2 linked regions of the Methylovirgula sp. 4M-Z18 genome follow. The protein of the gene in region 2 binds, or shares a complex with, the protein of the main gene of each other region. Links are inferred from orthologs where the notes say so. Each region holds a gene or a part of one and is shown on either strand. Other genes may lie near its edges. The genes, in order: secY and secA.

Evidence for each region.
Region 1: the proteins of secA (region 2) and secY are in contact, whole or in part, in a crystal structure (PDB 3DIN), measured with the Thermotoga maritima proteins. The link is inferred for Methylovirgula sp. 4M-Z18 from one-to-one orthologs. Residues at the interface, in WP_004082002.1 of Thermotoga maritima: Glu261, Ala262, Arg263, Lys300, Ala301, Arg302, Thr303, Ile304, Ile305, Leu323, Tyr324, Asp325, Pro326, Val329, Ser330, Tyr333, Ile336, Lys340, Phe345, Val349, Glu363, Phe364, Tyr374, Ser375, Gly376, Gly377, Glu393, Ile395, Thr482, Ser483; in WP_004081795.1 of Thermotoga maritima: Glu108, Gly109, Glu110, Glu111, Ala236, Glu237, Arg238, Arg239, Ile240, Thr241, Ile242, Gln243, Tyr244, Ala245, Arg246, Arg247, Val248, Thr249, Gly250, Arg251, Arg252, Val253, Tyr254, Gly256, Ala257, Ser258, Thr259, Tyr260, Leu261, Pro262.

The regions. Positions count from the first base shown.
Region 1 is NZ_CP149574.1:2,522,263-2,527,873, forward strand. What follows is about bases 464-3,394. They hold secY (preprotein translocase subunit SecY), read right to left. Parts: upstream 2,625-3,394; coding sequence 1,302-2,624; downstream 464-1,301. Other genes in these bases: rpsM (30S ribosomal protein S13), read right to left, coding at 464-543; V9T28_RS11665 (adenylate kinase), read right to left, coding at 715-1,305; rplO (50S ribosomal protein L15), read right to left, coding at 2,750-3,232; rpmD (50S ribosomal protein L30), read right to left, coding at 3,244-3,394. Outside these bases: rpsK (30S ribosomal protein S11), read right to left, coding at 1-90; more of rpsM, read right to left, coding at 175-463; more of rpmD, read right to left, coding at 3,395-3,438; rpsE (30S ribosomal protein S5), read right to left, coding at 3,454-4,032; rplR (50S ribosomal protein L18), read right to left, coding at 4,127-4,489; rplF (50S ribosomal protein L6), read right to left, coding at 4,502-5,035; rpsH (30S ribosomal protein S8), read right to left, coding at 5,056-5,448; rpsN (30S ribosomal protein S14), read right to left, coding at 5,461-5,611. UniProt on the Escherichia coli protein: The central subunit of the protein translocation channel SecYEG. Consists of two halves formed by TMs 1-5 and 6-10.
Region 2 is NZ_CP149574.1:234,789-244,597, forward strand. What follows is about bases 3,648-7,076. They hold secA (preprotein translocase subunit SecA), read left to right. Parts: upstream 3,648-4,044; coding sequence 4,045-6,876; downstream 6,877-7,076. Other genes in these bases: V9T28_RS01020 (alkaline phosphatase family protein), read left to right, coding at 3,648-3,757. Outside these bases: tRNA (guanosine(37)-N1)-methyltransferase TrmD, read right to left, coding at 1-686; ribosome maturation factor RimM, read right to left, coding at 791-1,324; V9T28_RS01015 (foldase protein PrsA), read right to left, coding at 1,321-2,202; more of V9T28_RS01020, read left to right, coding at 2,390-3,647; V9T28_RS01030 (hypothetical protein), read left to right, coding at 7,180-7,488; V9T28_RS01035 (L,D-transpeptidase family protein), read right to left, coding at 7,629-9,161; V9T28_RS01040 (acetyl-CoA carboxylase carboxyltransferase subunit alpha), read right to left, coding at 9,381-9,809. UniProt on the Escherichia coli protein: Required for protein export, interacts with the SecYEG preprotein conducting channel.

The sequences.
Region 1 (5,611 bases), 2.3 Mb from region 2 along the record:
CGTGTTGTTGAAGGTCGAGTTCACATGGGCGACGCCCGATGCGATATTCTTGCGTTCGCGGCGGCGGACGCGGGTTGCTTCTTTTGCCATCGTTCTCTTTCAGTCCTTCAGACGCGCCCGTATTGCCAGGCGCTAGGGAGGTTTTTGAGGCTGGGGTCGCCCCCAGCCCGGTTCTTACTTCTTCTTACCGGCGATCGCCTTCGGCTTGCCCTTACGGGTACGCGCGTTGGTGTGGGTCCGCTGACCACGCACCGGCAGGCCGCGGCGGTGGCGGAGGCCACGATAGCAGCCCAGGTCCATCAGGCGCTTGATGTTCATCGACACTTCGCGGCGCAGATCGCCTTCGACGATGTAATCGCGGTCGATGGTTTCGCGGATCTGCAGCACTTCGGCGTCCGAGAGCTGGTTGACACGGCGCTCCGCCGGGATCTTCACCTTTTCGCAGATTTCCTCGGCCTTCTTCGCGCCGATGCCGTGGATGTATTGCAGCGCGATGACCACGCGCTTGTTGGTCGGAATATTTACACCGGCTATACGAGCCATTCTACTCTCCATATGGGTCCTGAGGACCGCTCAAGTTGACCTGCGTCCGGTGGAGACCGGCCCTTGCAGGCGTAAACGAACGAAAACTCCCTGGGGTTGCCCTCAATGGGAAACCGCAAGGAGCAATGCTCGAATGGAATGCGGCGCTTCTAGCGAGGCGCCGCGGCAAGGTCAAGACTTATCTTCACCCAGAATCTTATCGATCGCGGCCGCGACGGCCTCGATTGGCTGCATGCCGTCCACTTTGCGCAGAAGTCCCTTCTTTTCGTAATAAGGGCCGACCGCGGCCGTGTAGGCGTTATAGGCCTCGAGGCGCTTGAACAAGGCCTCCGGCCTGTCGTCGGCGCGGACCGTCTGACCCGCCGCTTCCATATCGGCGGCGCGCTTTTTAATACGCGCCATCAGCTTCTCGTGATCGATCACCAATTCGAGCACGGCATCCAACTGCACATTCTTCGAGGCGAGCATCTTGTCCAGCGCCTCGGCCTGCGGGACGGTGCGCGGAAAGCCGTCGAGGATGAATCCGTTGTGCGCATCCGGCTCTTCGATTCGGTCGGCCACAATGCCGACCACGATTTCGTCCGATACGAGGTGGCCCGCAGCCATCACTTCCTTGGCTTTCAGCCCGATCGGCGTCTCGTGCTTTACGGCGGCGCGCAGCATATCGCCGGTGGAGAGTTGCGGAATCTGGTATTTTTCAACCAGGCGCACCGATTGTGTGCCCTTACCGGCGCCTGGCGGCCCCAGTATGATCAATCTCATCTCTTCCTCCCCCGCAACTTCGCCCGCTTCAACAGACCAGCATATTGCTGCGCCTGCAAGTGGCCATGTACCTGGGCCACCGTATCCATCGTGACACTGACCACAATCAGCAGCGATGTTCCACCGAAAAGTCGCGGAAGGCTATAATAATTCAGCACAAAGTCAGGGATGATGCAGATGAGCGCCAGATAAAGCGCGCCCAAGACGGTAATACGCGTGAGAATCGTGTCGATAAACTGAGCAGTTCTCTCGCCCGGCCGAATCCCGGGCACGAATCCACCTTGTTTTTTCAGATTGTCGGCGGTTTCGACCGGGTTGAACACGATCGCGGTATAGAAGAAGGCGAAGAAGACGATCATCGCCGTGTACAGCAACACGTAGAGCGGCCGCCCCGGCGCCATATAGACGAGGACATTCGCCAGAAAACCGGTGCTGTTCCCGGCAAAACCGGAAATTGTCGTTGGCAGCAGCAAGAGCGAGGACGCGAAAATCGGCGGAATGACGCCCGAGGTGTTCAGCTTCAAGGGCAGGAACGACGAGCGTCCCTCATAGACGCGGTTGCCTTCCTGCCGCTTCGGATAGGTAATCAGCAAGCGGCGCTGCGCCCGCTCCATGTACACGATGAAGGAGATCACGCCCACCATCATCACAACGACGACGAAGCTGATGAAATAATTGCCGGTGGTGGCGCCGGTGTCCAGCGCCGTCGTCACCGCCGTCAGCAATTGCGCGGCGATGCCCGCAAAAATGATCAGGGACGAGCCGTTGCCGATGCCGCGCGAGGTGATCTGCTCGCCGAGCCAGACGATGAACATCGTGCCGCCGACCAAGGTGAGCACCGTCGAGATCATGAAGAACACGCCGGGATCCGTCGCCATGCCGTTGCGCTGCAGGCCATAGCCGATACCCGCCGCCTGGAAGGTCGCCAGGGCCACGGTCAGATAGCGGGTGTATTGGTTCATCACCTTGCGGCCCTGCTCCCCCTCCTTCTTGAGGTTTTCGAGGGTCGGGATCACGGTCGTGAGCAATTGGATGATAATCGACGACGAAATGTAAGGCATGATGTTCAGCGCGAAAATCGCCATGCGCTGAACCGCACCGCCCGACAGCAAGTTGAACATGCCAAGGATGCCGCCACTCTGATTGGCAAAGCTCGACGCGAATTTCGCGGTATCGATGCCGGGAAGCGGAATGTAACAGCCGAGACGGTATATAACCAGAGCGGCAAGCGTGAACCAAATTCGCTTTTTGAGCTCTTCAGCCTTCGAGAAAGAATTCCAGTTGATGCTCGCTGCAAGCTGCTCGGCTGCCGACGCCATATGAGGCTCCCTGGCGGTTCCCGCCATCTAATCCAGGTCTTTACATGCAAACGGGGCTGAGGCACTCAAGCCCTCGCCCCGCTCATATAAGTTATGCTGCGAAAATTTTCACCCTCGCAACGACATTATTGCGCTGCGGGTGCTGCAACTTCCGCGAGAAGCTTGACAGAGCCGCCAACCTTCTCGATCGCTGCAACAGCCGACTTGGAAGCGGCAGCCACTTCGAACGCCAGCTTCGCCTTCAGCTCGCCCTGGCCGAGGATCTTCACCCCGTCGCGGGCCTTGGCGCAGACGCCAGCAGCCACCAGCGATTCCTGCGTCACGGTCAAGGCAGCGTCGAGCTTCCCAGCTTCGATCGCGCTCTGAATGCGGCCGAGATTGACCTCATTGTAGTCGAGCGCGAACAGGTTGTGGAAGCCACGCTTCGGCAGACGACGATGCAGCGGCATCTGACCGCCTTCGAAGCCCTTGACGCGCACGCCGGTGCGGGCCTTCTGACCCTTCACACCTCGGCCGCCGGTCTTGCCCTTGCCGGACCCGATACCGCGGCCAATGCGCATGCGCTTCTTGGACGAGCCGGGATTGTCGGAAATGCCATTGAGTTTCATCGATGATCTCCTCACTGGCCTTCGACGACACGGACAAGGTGCGCGACTTTCGCGACCATGCCGCGCACGGCGGGGGTGTCGATCAGGGTCGAACGGCGGTTCAGCTTGTTGAGCTTGAGGCCGATCAGGGTCTGGCGCTGGTCAGCAGGACGGCCGATCGGGCTCGCATATTGCTCCAGCGTGATGGTCTTTTGCGTGTTGGACATGGATCAATCCTCCCCTCACGCATCCACCGCGTCCGCATCGACGCCCTGGCGGCGCGACTGGAGCGTGGAAACCTTCAAATTGCGGCGAGCCGCAACGGTACGGGGCGAATCTTCCTGCTTGAGAGCGTCGAAGGTCGCACGCACCATGTTATAGGGGTTGGACGAGCCCTGGCTCTTCGCCACGACGTCGTGCATCCCGAGCGTCTCGAACACGGCACGCATCGGACCGCCGGCGATGATGCCGGTACCGGCCGGAGCGGCGCGCAGGATCACGCGGCCGGCGCCATGGCGGCCGGCGACATCATGATGCAGGGTGCGGCCTTCGCGCAGCGGCACGCGGATGAGCGCGCGCTTGGCGGCTTCTGTCGCCTTGCGGATGGCTTCCGGCACTTCGCGTGCCTTGCCGTGACCAAAGCCGACGCGGCCTTTCTGATCACCGACCACGACCAGAGCGGCAAAGCCGAAACGGCGACCACCCTTCACAACTTTTGCGACGCGGTTGATGTGGACCAGACGGTCCACGAACTCGCTCGCGACTTCCTCGCGATCCCGCTCGCGAGAGCGGCCGCGGCCGCCTTGTTCTTCACGTGCCATTTAACTGTTTCCGTCACTTACGCGGGTGGGAAACCCCTGCCCGCTCGCTTCGATAAAAGGACCGCGGACGTCCCGCCCGCAATCCTAGTTTTTTTTAGAAGTTCAACCCGCCTTCGCGGGCGCCTTCGGCGAGCGCCTTGACGCGCCCATGGTAGACATAGGCGCCGCGATCGAACACGACGTCCTTGATGCCGGCCTGGACGGCGCGCTCCGCGAGGAGCTTGCCGACGACCTTGGCAGCTTCCACATTGCCGCCCGTCTTCAGGCTCGTGCGCTGATCCTTCTCGAGCGAAGAAGCGGCAACGATGGTCGCGCCTTTCTCGTCGTCGATGATCTGCGCATAGATTTGATTTGCCGACCGATAAACCGAGAGCCGTGGCTTGCCATAAGCACGGGCCCGGATCGAGCGACGCACGCGCGCCTTGCGGCGCTCGGTAGCTTGATTGTCCTTAGCCATTGCGGCCGCTCCTTACTTCTTCTTACCTTCCTTGCGGAAGATGAATTCGCCTGCATACTTGACGCCCTTGCCCTTATAGGGTTCGGGGCCGCGATAGCTGCGGATTTCGGCGGCAACTTGCCCGACCTGCTGCTTGTCGATGCCGGAAATGGTGATTTCAGTCGGCTTCGGGGTCACGATCGTGACGCCAGCAGGGATCGGATAGTTGATGTCGTGGCTATAGCCCAGCGAGAGCTGCAGGTTCTTGCCTGCAACCGCTGCCTTATAGCCGACGCCGGTGATTTCGAGCTTCTTTTCGAAACCCGTGGTCACACCCCGCACCAGATTGTTGATCTGGGCGCGGGACATGCCCCACATGGCGCGGGCGCGCTTGGTCTCGGAACGCGGCGCCACAGCAACGGCACCGTCTTCCATCGAGACCGACACGTCGTCCGGCACGACGAATTTGAGTTCGCCCTTGCCGCCCTTGAGGGCAATCGTCTGGCCGTCGACCTTTGCGGTGACGCCGGACGGGATGGCAACAGGCTTCTTACCGACACGAGACATGGTTGTTTCCCCTTTCTCGCTCAGAACACTTTGCAGAGCACTTCGCCGCCAACATTCTGTTCGCGAGCGTTGTGATCGGCCATGACGCCTTTCGGCGTCGAGACAATGGTGATGCCGAGGCCGTTGGCAACGCGAGGCATTGCGCTGACAGCCGCGTAAACGCGGCGGCCCGGCTTCGAGACGCGCGAAATCTCGCGGATCACGGGTTCGCCCTCGTGATACTTTAGCTCGATTTCGAACTCGGTGCGGCCATTGCCGTATTCAGTCGTGGAATAGCCACGGATATAGCCCTCGCTCTGCAGAACGTCGAGAACGTTCTGACGCAGGCGCGAGCCCGGGGTTACCACCTTGCCCTTGCCGCGCATCTGTGCATTGCGGATGCGGGTGAGCATATCGCCCAAAGGATCGTTCATCGCATCTGCTCCTTACCAGCTCGACTTGACGAGGCCAGGAATCAGGCCCTTGTTGCCCAATTCACGCAGCGCGATACGCGACATCTTGAGCTTGCGGTTGTAGGCGCGCGGACGGCCGGTCACTTCGCAGCGGTTCCGCACGCGATTGATCGCCGAGTTGCGC
Region 2 (9,809 bases):
AGCAAATCCGGCCGCCGGGTCTGCGTGATCGCTTCCGCCTGTTCGCGCCGCCAGCGCGCGATCTTCGCGTGATCGCCCGACAGCAGCACGTCGGGAATGGTGCGTCCTTCCCATTCGCGCGGGCGGGTGTAATGCGGATATTCGAGCAGGCCGTTTTCGAAGCTTTCTTCCGAGCCCGATTCCAATTTGCCCATCACGCCCGGCAACAGGCGCACGCAGGCGTCGAGCAGCACGATCGAGGCGATTTCGCCGCCCGAGAGGATGTAATCGCCGATCGACACTTCCTCGAGCCCGCGCGCTTCGATGACCCGTTCGTCGACGCCTTCGAACCGGCCGCAGATCAGGACGACACCAGGCCCTTCGCTCAAGCTGCGCACGCGCTCCTGGGTCAAAGGCTTGCCGCGCGGGCTCATCAGCAGGCGCGGCCGCGTATCATCGGCCGAAAGGCCAGCATCCAAGCTCGCCGCCAGCACGTCGGCGCGGATCACCATGCCGGGCCCGCCGCCAGCCGGCGTATCGTCCACGGCGCGGTGACGGCCAAGGCCATGGTCGCGAATGTTGCGCGTTTCCAGCGACCAGAGCCCGCGCGCCAGCGCATCGCCGGAAAGCGATTGGCCAAGCGGTCCGGGAAACATGTCGGGATAGAGCGTGAAGAGCGTGACGGCCCAAGCCGGCGTATCCGTCATGTCGGCGCTCGCGGGGAGAGGATCGATCTGGTCATCTCCTGCGCATAGGCAATAAACGTCCAACAGGCAATCCGGCCGGCCTCGATACGATTTGCCGGCCCGCCTTATGAATGAGAGGCGTCAGGCTCCCCCGCAACCTCTTGCGGCAAGTTCAGGACGATCCTGCCCGCGTCGAGGTCGACGGAGCGGACAACTGCGTCCAGGAACGGCAGCAGCAGCGTGTCGCCGCCCGCCTCAGGTTTGATTTCGAGAATGTCGCCGGCGCCGTAATTCTGCACGGCGACGACCGTGCCGATCGCCGCGCCATCGTCCGTCACGGCTTTCAGGCCAACGAGATCGGAATAGTAATATTCACCCGCCTGCGCGGGCGGCAAAAGTTCGCGCGCCACCGTGAGGCCGGTGCCGTTGAGCGCCTCGGCGGCGGTGCGGTCGTTCACGTCCTTGATGCGGACGATGAACAGATCGTCCTTGAGCGGCCGGGCGCCGGCGATCTCGAACATCTGCGTGCCGCCTTCGGCCTGCAGCGGTCCATAAGTGGCGAAAGCGGCGGGATCAGCGGTGAAACTCTTCACCCTGACCTCGCCGCGAATGCCATGTGCCGCGCCGAAAGTGGCGACGAGAACGCGCGGGCGCGTCACGGCTTGGCGGGAGCCGCGGGGGCAGGGGCCGTATTGTCGGCCGGCGCGGGCGGAGCATCGAAACGTTCGACCTTGGCGTTCTTGCGCATGTCGGCAACGGCGTCCTGTTGCGCCTTTTGCGCGACATAGCGGGCGACCTGGTCCTTCACGTCCTCGAAGGCTGGGAACTTGGTCATCCGCTTGTCTTCGACCTTGATGATATGCCAGCCGAAGTTGCTGTGCACCGGCTCCGACACCTGCCCCTTGTCGAGCTTGAATGCCGCCTCGCCGAATTCCGGCACCATCTTATCCTTGGTGAACCAGCCAAGATCGCCGCCATTCCCGCTCGGGTCCTTGGACAGTTCGTCAGCGATCTTGGCGAAATCCTCGCCGGCCTGAATGCGCTTCAGCGCGGCCTTGGCTTCGTCCTCGGTGGCCACGAGAATGTGGCGCGCATGAATTTCTTCCTGCGGCTTCATCTTCGCGGCGGCCTCGTCATAGACTTTCTTCATCGCCTCGTCGGTAACGGCCGTCTTGGCAATGTCGGCCATCAATTTGTCGGTCAAAATCTTTTCCCGGTAATAAGCCAGCGCGCGGGCGAATTCCGGCGTGTCGCCGAGCTTTTGTTCCTCGGCCTTCTGCACCATGATTTTCGCGTCGATAAGGTATTCGAGCACGTATTTGTCTTTCTCGGCCCCATCCAGGCTCGAGGGCAGGCTGCTCCCCAGTTCCGTTTCGGCGGTCGCCACGTCCTCATCGGTGATCTCCACGCCATTCACTTTGGCCAACACTTTTGCCGAGGCGGGCGACAGGGTGCCAAAGGCCACGACGGCAAAAGCCGCACCGACGAGAATCTTACGGCTGGCGGACGTCATGAATGCGTTAGAAACTTGCGACATACGAACTAGCTCCAGGGTCGGCCGGCGTTTCGCGCCAGCAGCATGGGGGATCTTGAGTCGGCGCGTAAACTGACCGATTGACGGTTCTAGGGCAACCCGGAATACGTTAGATTCTTATGCCTCACGATTTTGGTTAAATTTTATCCACCATGCGCCCGTTCCTGGTCGCGGGCCGAAAGGACAGCCGATGAAAGTGACAAGACTTGCCGCTCTGTTTGGCCTCAGCTCCCTGCTCGCCTCGACGGCCCTGGCGCAGACCCCCGTCGCTCCCAAGCCGGGGATAGAGAAAGTTGGCCATATCATCGTCTTCTATCTGGAGAATCGCGCCTTCGACAATCTCTATGGTTTGTTTCCGGGCGCGAACGGCCTCGCCAATGCCGGCGCAGCGGCGACCCAGGTGGATAAAGACGGCAAGCCCTATGACAAATTGCCGCCGGTGCTCGATACGAGCACCAACCCGCCCAAGCCCGACCCGCGCTTTCCTGCCGATCTGCCCAACGGCCCCTTCAAGGTCAACGATATCGTCTCGGTGGAGGAAAAGACCGGCGATCTCGTCCACCGCTTCTATAATGAGCAATTGCAGATCGACGGCGGCAAGATGGACAAATATGTCGCCTATTCCGACGCCTCAAGTCTCGTCATGAATTATTACGACGGCTCGAAATTGCCGCTGTGGAATTATGCGAAGCAATATGTCCTGATGGACAATTTCTTCCACGCCGCCTTCGGCGGGTCGTTCCTGAACCATTTCTGGCTGGTCTGCGCCTGCTCGCCGCGCTGGGACAATGCGCCAGATAAATTCGTCGCCAAGCTCGACGACAAGGGCAACCTGATCTCGGACGGCCAGGTGACGCCCGACGGATACGCGGTCAATACCTCGTTCTCAGTCTACCAGCCGCATCCGGCGAAATTCGATGCCGACAAGAGCCAGTTGGTGCCGCCGCAGGACATGCCGAACATCGGCGACCGGCTGTCGGAAAAGAACGTGTCCTGGGCCTGGTATTCGGGTGGCTGGAACGACGCGGTGGCCGGCCATCCGGCGCCTTTGTTCCAGTTCCACCACCAGCCGTTCGCCTATTTCAAGAATTACGGTGACGGCACGCCGGGCCGCGCCGCCCATTTGAAGGATTACCTCGACCTGGTGAACGATATTCGCAACAATACCCTGCCGCAGGTTGTCTTTTATAAGCCGATCGGCGAACTGAACGAGCACAACGGCTATGCCAACGTGCTCGACGGTGACCAGCATGTCGTTGATTTGATCGAGAAAATCCAAGCGACCCCGGCTTGGAACGACAGCGTGATCATCGTCACCTATGACGAAAACGGCGGTCTTTGGGATCATGTCGCGCCGCCCAAGACCGACAAATGGGGCCCGGGCACGCGCATCCCGACCTTGCTGATTTCGCCGCTCGCCAAGAAAGGCTTCGTCGATCACACCGAATACGACACGACCTCGATCCTGAAACTGATCGAGACGCGGTACGGCCTGGTACCGCTCGGCACGCGCGACGCGGCGGTCAATGACATGACCAACGCGTTGGATTTGCAGTAATATTCTCGAACGACCCGCGGCCTTCGAGGCTCCCGGAGGACCACCGCCCCAAAAGCGGCGGTCCTTTTTGGCATTTCGCCCTTTGTCGTCTCCTCGCATTGACAAGGGAGGGGGGCAATCCTACATGTCACGCGGCATTTTGGCCGGCTTTTGCGGGTTTTCACGCTGAACGAGCGGGACCTGCGGGCTGTCCGTCCGTAGCAGGTTCGCCGAGACGGGGCGCGCCGGGAACCTGAACACCAGTTGCCCGGTTTTGCGGTTTTCTGGCGATATCGAAGGGTTTTTTGATGTTTGGCGCTCTGGCAAAGAAAATATTCGGCTCCGCAAACGACCGCCGCCTCAAAACCTACCGGCCGAAAGTCGCCGCCATTGCGGCGCTTGAGCCGGAAGTCTCGTCCCTGACCGACGAACAGCTCAAGGCGCGCACCCAAGAATTCCGCAACATGCTTGAGTCGGGCAAGACGCTCGACGACATTCTTGCCCCCGCTTTCGCAACCGTGCGCGAGGCGGCCAAGCGCACGCTCGGCCAGCGCCATTTCGATGTCCAGATGATCGGCGGCGTGGTGCTGCATGAAGGCGCGATCGCCGAAATGCGCACCGGTGAAGGCAAGACGCTGGTCGCGACCCTCGCGACCTATCTCAACGCCCTCAACGGCAAGGGCGTCCATGTGGTGACAGTCAACGACTACCTCGCTCGCCGCGACGCCGAATGGATGGGCCGGATCTACAATTTCCTCGGCCTCAGCGTCGGCGTCATCGTGCACGGGCTCGACGACGATCAGCGCCGCCAGGCCTATGCGGCCGACATCACCTACGGCACGAACAACGAATTCGGCTTCGACTATCTGCGCGACAACATGAAATACGAGTTGGCGCAGATGGTGCAGCGCGGCCACGCCTTCGCCATCGTCGACGAAGTGGACTCGATTCTGGTCGACGAAGCGCGCACGCCACTGATCATTTCCGGCCCGTCCGACGACAAGTCCGACCTGTACAATTCCATCGACAAGTTCATCCCGGTGCTGGTGAAGGAAGATTTCGAGATCGACGAAAAACAGCGCAGCGTCCATCTCACCGAGGTCGGCAACGAGCATATCGAACAATTGCTGCGCGAGGCGAATATCCTCACCGAGGGCTCGCTCTATGAGGCGGCGAATGCGACGCTCGTGCACCACGTGCAGCAGGCGCTGAAAGCGCACAAGTTGTTCCAACGCGACAAGGATTACATCGTCAAGGACGGCGAGGTGATCATCATCGACGAATTCTCCGGCCGCATGATGCGCGGACGTCGCTATTCGGAAGGCCTGCATCAGGCGCTGGAGGCCAAGGAACATGTGGCGGTGCAGCCAGAAAACGTGACGCTCGCCTCCATCACCTTCCAGAATTATTTCCGCCTCTACGCGAAGCTCGCCGGCATGACCGGTACGGCGGCGACGGAGGCCAATGAATTCGCCGAGATCTACAAGCTCGACGTGGTCGAAATCCCGACCAACCGGCCGGTGCAGCGCATCGACGAGCATGATGAAGTCTATCGCACCGAGAAGGAAAAGCTCAAAGCGATCGTCAAGGAAATCCAAGAGGCGGCCACCGAGATGCAGCCGATGCTCGTCGGCACGACGTCGATCGAGAAATCGGAAGCGCTGGCGGAATTCCTGAAGACGCAAGGCTTCAAGCAGATCGATTTCGAGCAGCCCGGCGCGATCGACAAGCTCTATGCCGGCGCACGGTCCGGCGTCTCGGCGAAGCAATTTGCCGTGCTGAACGCCCGTTTCCACGAGCAGGAAGCCTATATCGTGGCCGAAGCCGGCGTGCCGGGCGCAATCACGGTCGCTACCAATATGGCTGGCCGCGGCACCGACATTCAGCTCGGCGGCAACGTCGAGATGCGCATCGCCGCCGAATGTGCCGGCATCGAGGATCCGGCGGCGCGGCAGCAGAAAGAGCAGGCGATCCGCGCTGAAGTGGCCGGCTTCAAGGAAAAGGCGCTCGCCGCGGGCGGTCTCTATATCATTGGCACTGAGCGGCACGAGAGCCGCCGCATCGACAATCAGTTGCGCGGTCGCGGCGGCCGTCAGGGCGACCCCGGCCGCTCGAAATTCTTCCTGTCGCTGCAGGACGATCTGATGCGCATTTTCGGCTCCGAGCGCATGGATTCGATGCTGCAGAAATTCGGCTTGAAGGAAGACGAGCCTATCGTCCATCCCTGGATCAACAAGGCGCTGGAAAAGGCGCAGCAGAAAGTCGAAGCGCGCAACTTCGACATTCGCAAGAACATTCTCAAATACGACGACGTGATGAATGACCAGCGCAAGGTCATTTTCGAAGACCGCCGCAAGATGATGGCGCAGGACTCGCTCGAGGAGTCGGTGCACGACATGCGGCACGACGTCGTCGACGATTTGGTCATGAAACATATTCCCGAAGGCGCGTATCCGGATGCCTGGGACGTGACCGGTCTGCACGATCAGGTACGGAACTTCCTCAATCTCGACGTGCCGGTGGCCGATTGGGCCAAGGAAGAAGGCATTGCCGACGAGGAAATGATCGAGCGCCTGACCAAGTCGTCCGACGACGCCTATGCGGCACGGGTCGAGAAGAACACGCCGGACGTGATGCGCTATGTCGAGAAGCAGGTGATCCTGCAGGTGCTCGACCAATTATGGCGCGAGCATCTCATCACACTGGACCATTTGCGCCAGGTGATCGGCTGGCGTGGCCTCGCCCAGCGCGACCCGCTGAACGAATACAAGTCCGAAGCCTTCGAATTGTTCAAGAGCCTGATCGACCATTGGCATCAGACCGTGACGGGCCATCTGATGCGTGTCGAAGTGATGTTCCAGGCGCCGGAAAATTCCGCGCCGGCCATGGAGGCGCATCATTTCGACCCGCAGACCGGCGAGGATGACGAGCAGTTGGCGCGGCTCAATGCCAGTGTCGCGTCAAGCGATTTCTCGGCGCTCGCGGTTGCCGCGCCGGCGCTGGCAGGCGAATTTGCGCCCGCGCCGCCCGCCTTGCGCGATCCGGACGATCCGTCAAGCTGGGGCCGCGTCGGGCGCAACGAGCCTTGTCCCTGCGGTTCGGGCAAGAAGTTCAAACATTGTCACGGTGCGCTGGTTTAACCGGGGAGCTTATACCCAAGGTCGCTAGCGGCGACCTTTGGACCGCTCTTCATTATTTTTCGCTAGGGCCTTGAAAAGGTGAAAAATGAAGTAAGGAACCAACGGTCACCCTCGTGGCCGTTGGTATTAACCGTTTGTAATCCCTAACCTGTCTCTTTCTGTGGGATTGGTGCAAATACCCCAATCCCGCCATATTTCATTCAGGTTGGGTTCAGTGCGTCCGCTTAATATGGTGGCTAAGTTAGAGACTTGCGCGAACCTTCGGCACGTCTCGTGCAAGTTCTGAGAAATTGGAGACCCACTATGGCATTGACCCTCAAGAAGAGCCTCGCCGGCGGCCTTGCCGGTCTGACCTTGATCACCGCGCTGACCATGAGCGCAACGCCGGCGGCCGCTTGGTGGCGCCACGGCGGCTGGGGATGGGGTGGCCCGGCTATCGCTGCGGGCGTGCTCGGCGGGTTGGTCGTGGGTAGCGCCATTGCAAATTCGCGTCCCTATTATGGCCCCGGCCCTGGCTATTATTATGATGGCCCGTGCCATCCGGCCCGGACGCCAGTCTATGACGGCTATGGCAATTTCGCCGGCTATCGCGTGGTGCGCGTCTGCGAATGATCGCGATCGCCTAGCGCGATTGAAGAGCCCCGGCTTTGTCCGGGGTTTTTCTTTGTCTTGAACAACAGGATCCGCAAAACAAAAGCGCGGCTTCAGTCCCCTGAGGCCGCGCTCGCTTTATCGGATAATTGCCAAGACGCTTATTGCGCGTCCTGAGCGTTGAACCCCACGGCGACCGTCGGGGTGGTTGCGCCACCCGCGAGCATCTTGCCGGCGGGCTGCTTGCGCCGGGTCAGGCTGGCCTGCGGCTTGTCGGCCTGTGGCACCACTGCCGGCTTTTGCAGCTTGGGCTTCGCTTTGGCGACGGGCTTTGCGGCGAGTTGCGCGGTTTTGTGCGTGACGGTCGGCACGGGGGCTGTGGCCGGCGCCTCAGCCGTGGCTGCAGGCTGTTGCGCCGGAACCGGCAGGGCCGAGGTCGTGTCGTCGTTCAAGCCCAGCCAGCGCTTGTAGAAGGGTGTCTCAGCCTTGGCCGGCACCGTATCGACTGGGGCGTAGGCCGTCGCGCTCGCCATAACCGGCGCCTGGGCCGGAGCGGCCGGCGTCGTCGCCACGGCAACGACCGGGGTCGGAGCCGGGGCTGGGGCTGCAACCGAAGGAGTGGTGGGCTTGCCGCCGGTCTCCTTGGCGGCGATCACGGCATCGGTCTTGTTGGCGGCAACCTGCACGACGGGCGATTGCGGCTTACTGCTGTCATCCAGCACGATTTCGGTCGGTTCCGCGGCCAAAGCCTCGGTCCGGCTCACCTCCATGCCGTGATCCTGATGCAGGTCGCGGAAATAGGGGTTCTGGCCGCCGTCGGAATAGACGTACTCGACCGCCTTCACGCCGCGCTGCACGAGTTCGGCGACCTGCTGATCGTCGCGCGTGGCCTTGGCGGCAACCGCTGCTTCCTCTTCTTCATTGGTCCTCAAGTCCGGGCAGGGGCTACTGGCGTCCATGCCGCCGGCCGGGGTCGCGTCGAAGACGTAATGCTTGCCGCAGACGCCGACGCTCGGCTCCTGCTTCGTCACCTCAAAATGGTCGCTGCCGTTCTTGAGCTGCTTCCAGAAGGCGATATTCGGATCGCTACGGTGCTTGGCCAGATTTTCCGCCGACATGTGGAACGGATAGGATTGCATCTGCACGGCTTTCTGGCCGCCGTTGAAGCCCTCGCGCACGATGGCGTAAATCTCGCCGATCTGCCGGTCGGTCATCGAGAAGCAGCCCGCCGAGGAGCAGGCGCCGTGCACCATGATCAGGCCGCCCGAGGCGCCGTGCGCCCGGTCATAGGCATTGGGGTAGCCGACGTTGAACGACAGGTAGTAATTGGAATTGGGGTTCATCTGCCCAGGGGTGATCGTATAGAAGCCTTCCGGCACCTGACGGTCGCCCTCGCGGGTCTTGGGACCGAGCTGGCCGGACCAGCGGCACATTGGATAGGTCTTCAACAGCGTATATTGCCCGTCCGATTTCATCTTCCAGATTTCGAACTCCGCTTCCTGCTTATAGGTGCGGATCAGCACGGGGGCGTTCTGGTTCGTGCCTTTTTCGGACATGAGCTGCAGGGTTTCGGGCGAGATCGCTTTATAGGCGCGCCCATTCACATCGTCATCGTCGCAACCGGCAACAAGCGCCGAAAGGGACACAGCGACGAGAAGACCACCGAGCGTCCGCAAAAGGTTGGATGTCCGCATGACTTTATAAATCCCAAGCTCTTATTGTCCGTGCCCAGCATCGGGCCGGACATCTCGTTATGATTTATAGCTCACATGGTTACGCAGCCCTTACTGCGGCCGGACTCAATTTGGCGGCACGGTGAACAAACCGTTAAGGGATCGCGTAAAGCCCCACACTCTACTTATCGTTAATTTAGACGATTTTGCGGCGGATGTCTTCGGCAAAGGCCAGACTGCCTATTTTCTGCCCATTTTCAGGAATTTCTCGGCCCGCGCTTCGCGCAATTCTGCGGGCGGGAGATGGGCAAGATCGGCGAAAGCGCCCGAAATCGCCTTGCCGGTTGCGGCCAGCATGGCCTCGGGATCGCGGTGCGCGCCGCCGATCGGCTCCGGGATGATGGCGTCGATGATGCCGAATTTCAAAAGGTCCTGGGCGGTGATCTTCATATTGGTCGCGGCGTCCTGGGCCCGGGCGGAATCGCGCCACAGGATCGAGGCCGAGGCCTCGGGCGATGCCACCGTGTAGATGGCGTGTTCCAGCATCAGCACCTTGTTGCAGCTTGCGATGGCGATGGCGCCGCCCGAGCCGCCTTCGCCGATCACCACCGCGACATTGGGCACGTCCAGCATCAGACAGGCGTCGATGGAGCGGGCGATCGCCTCGGC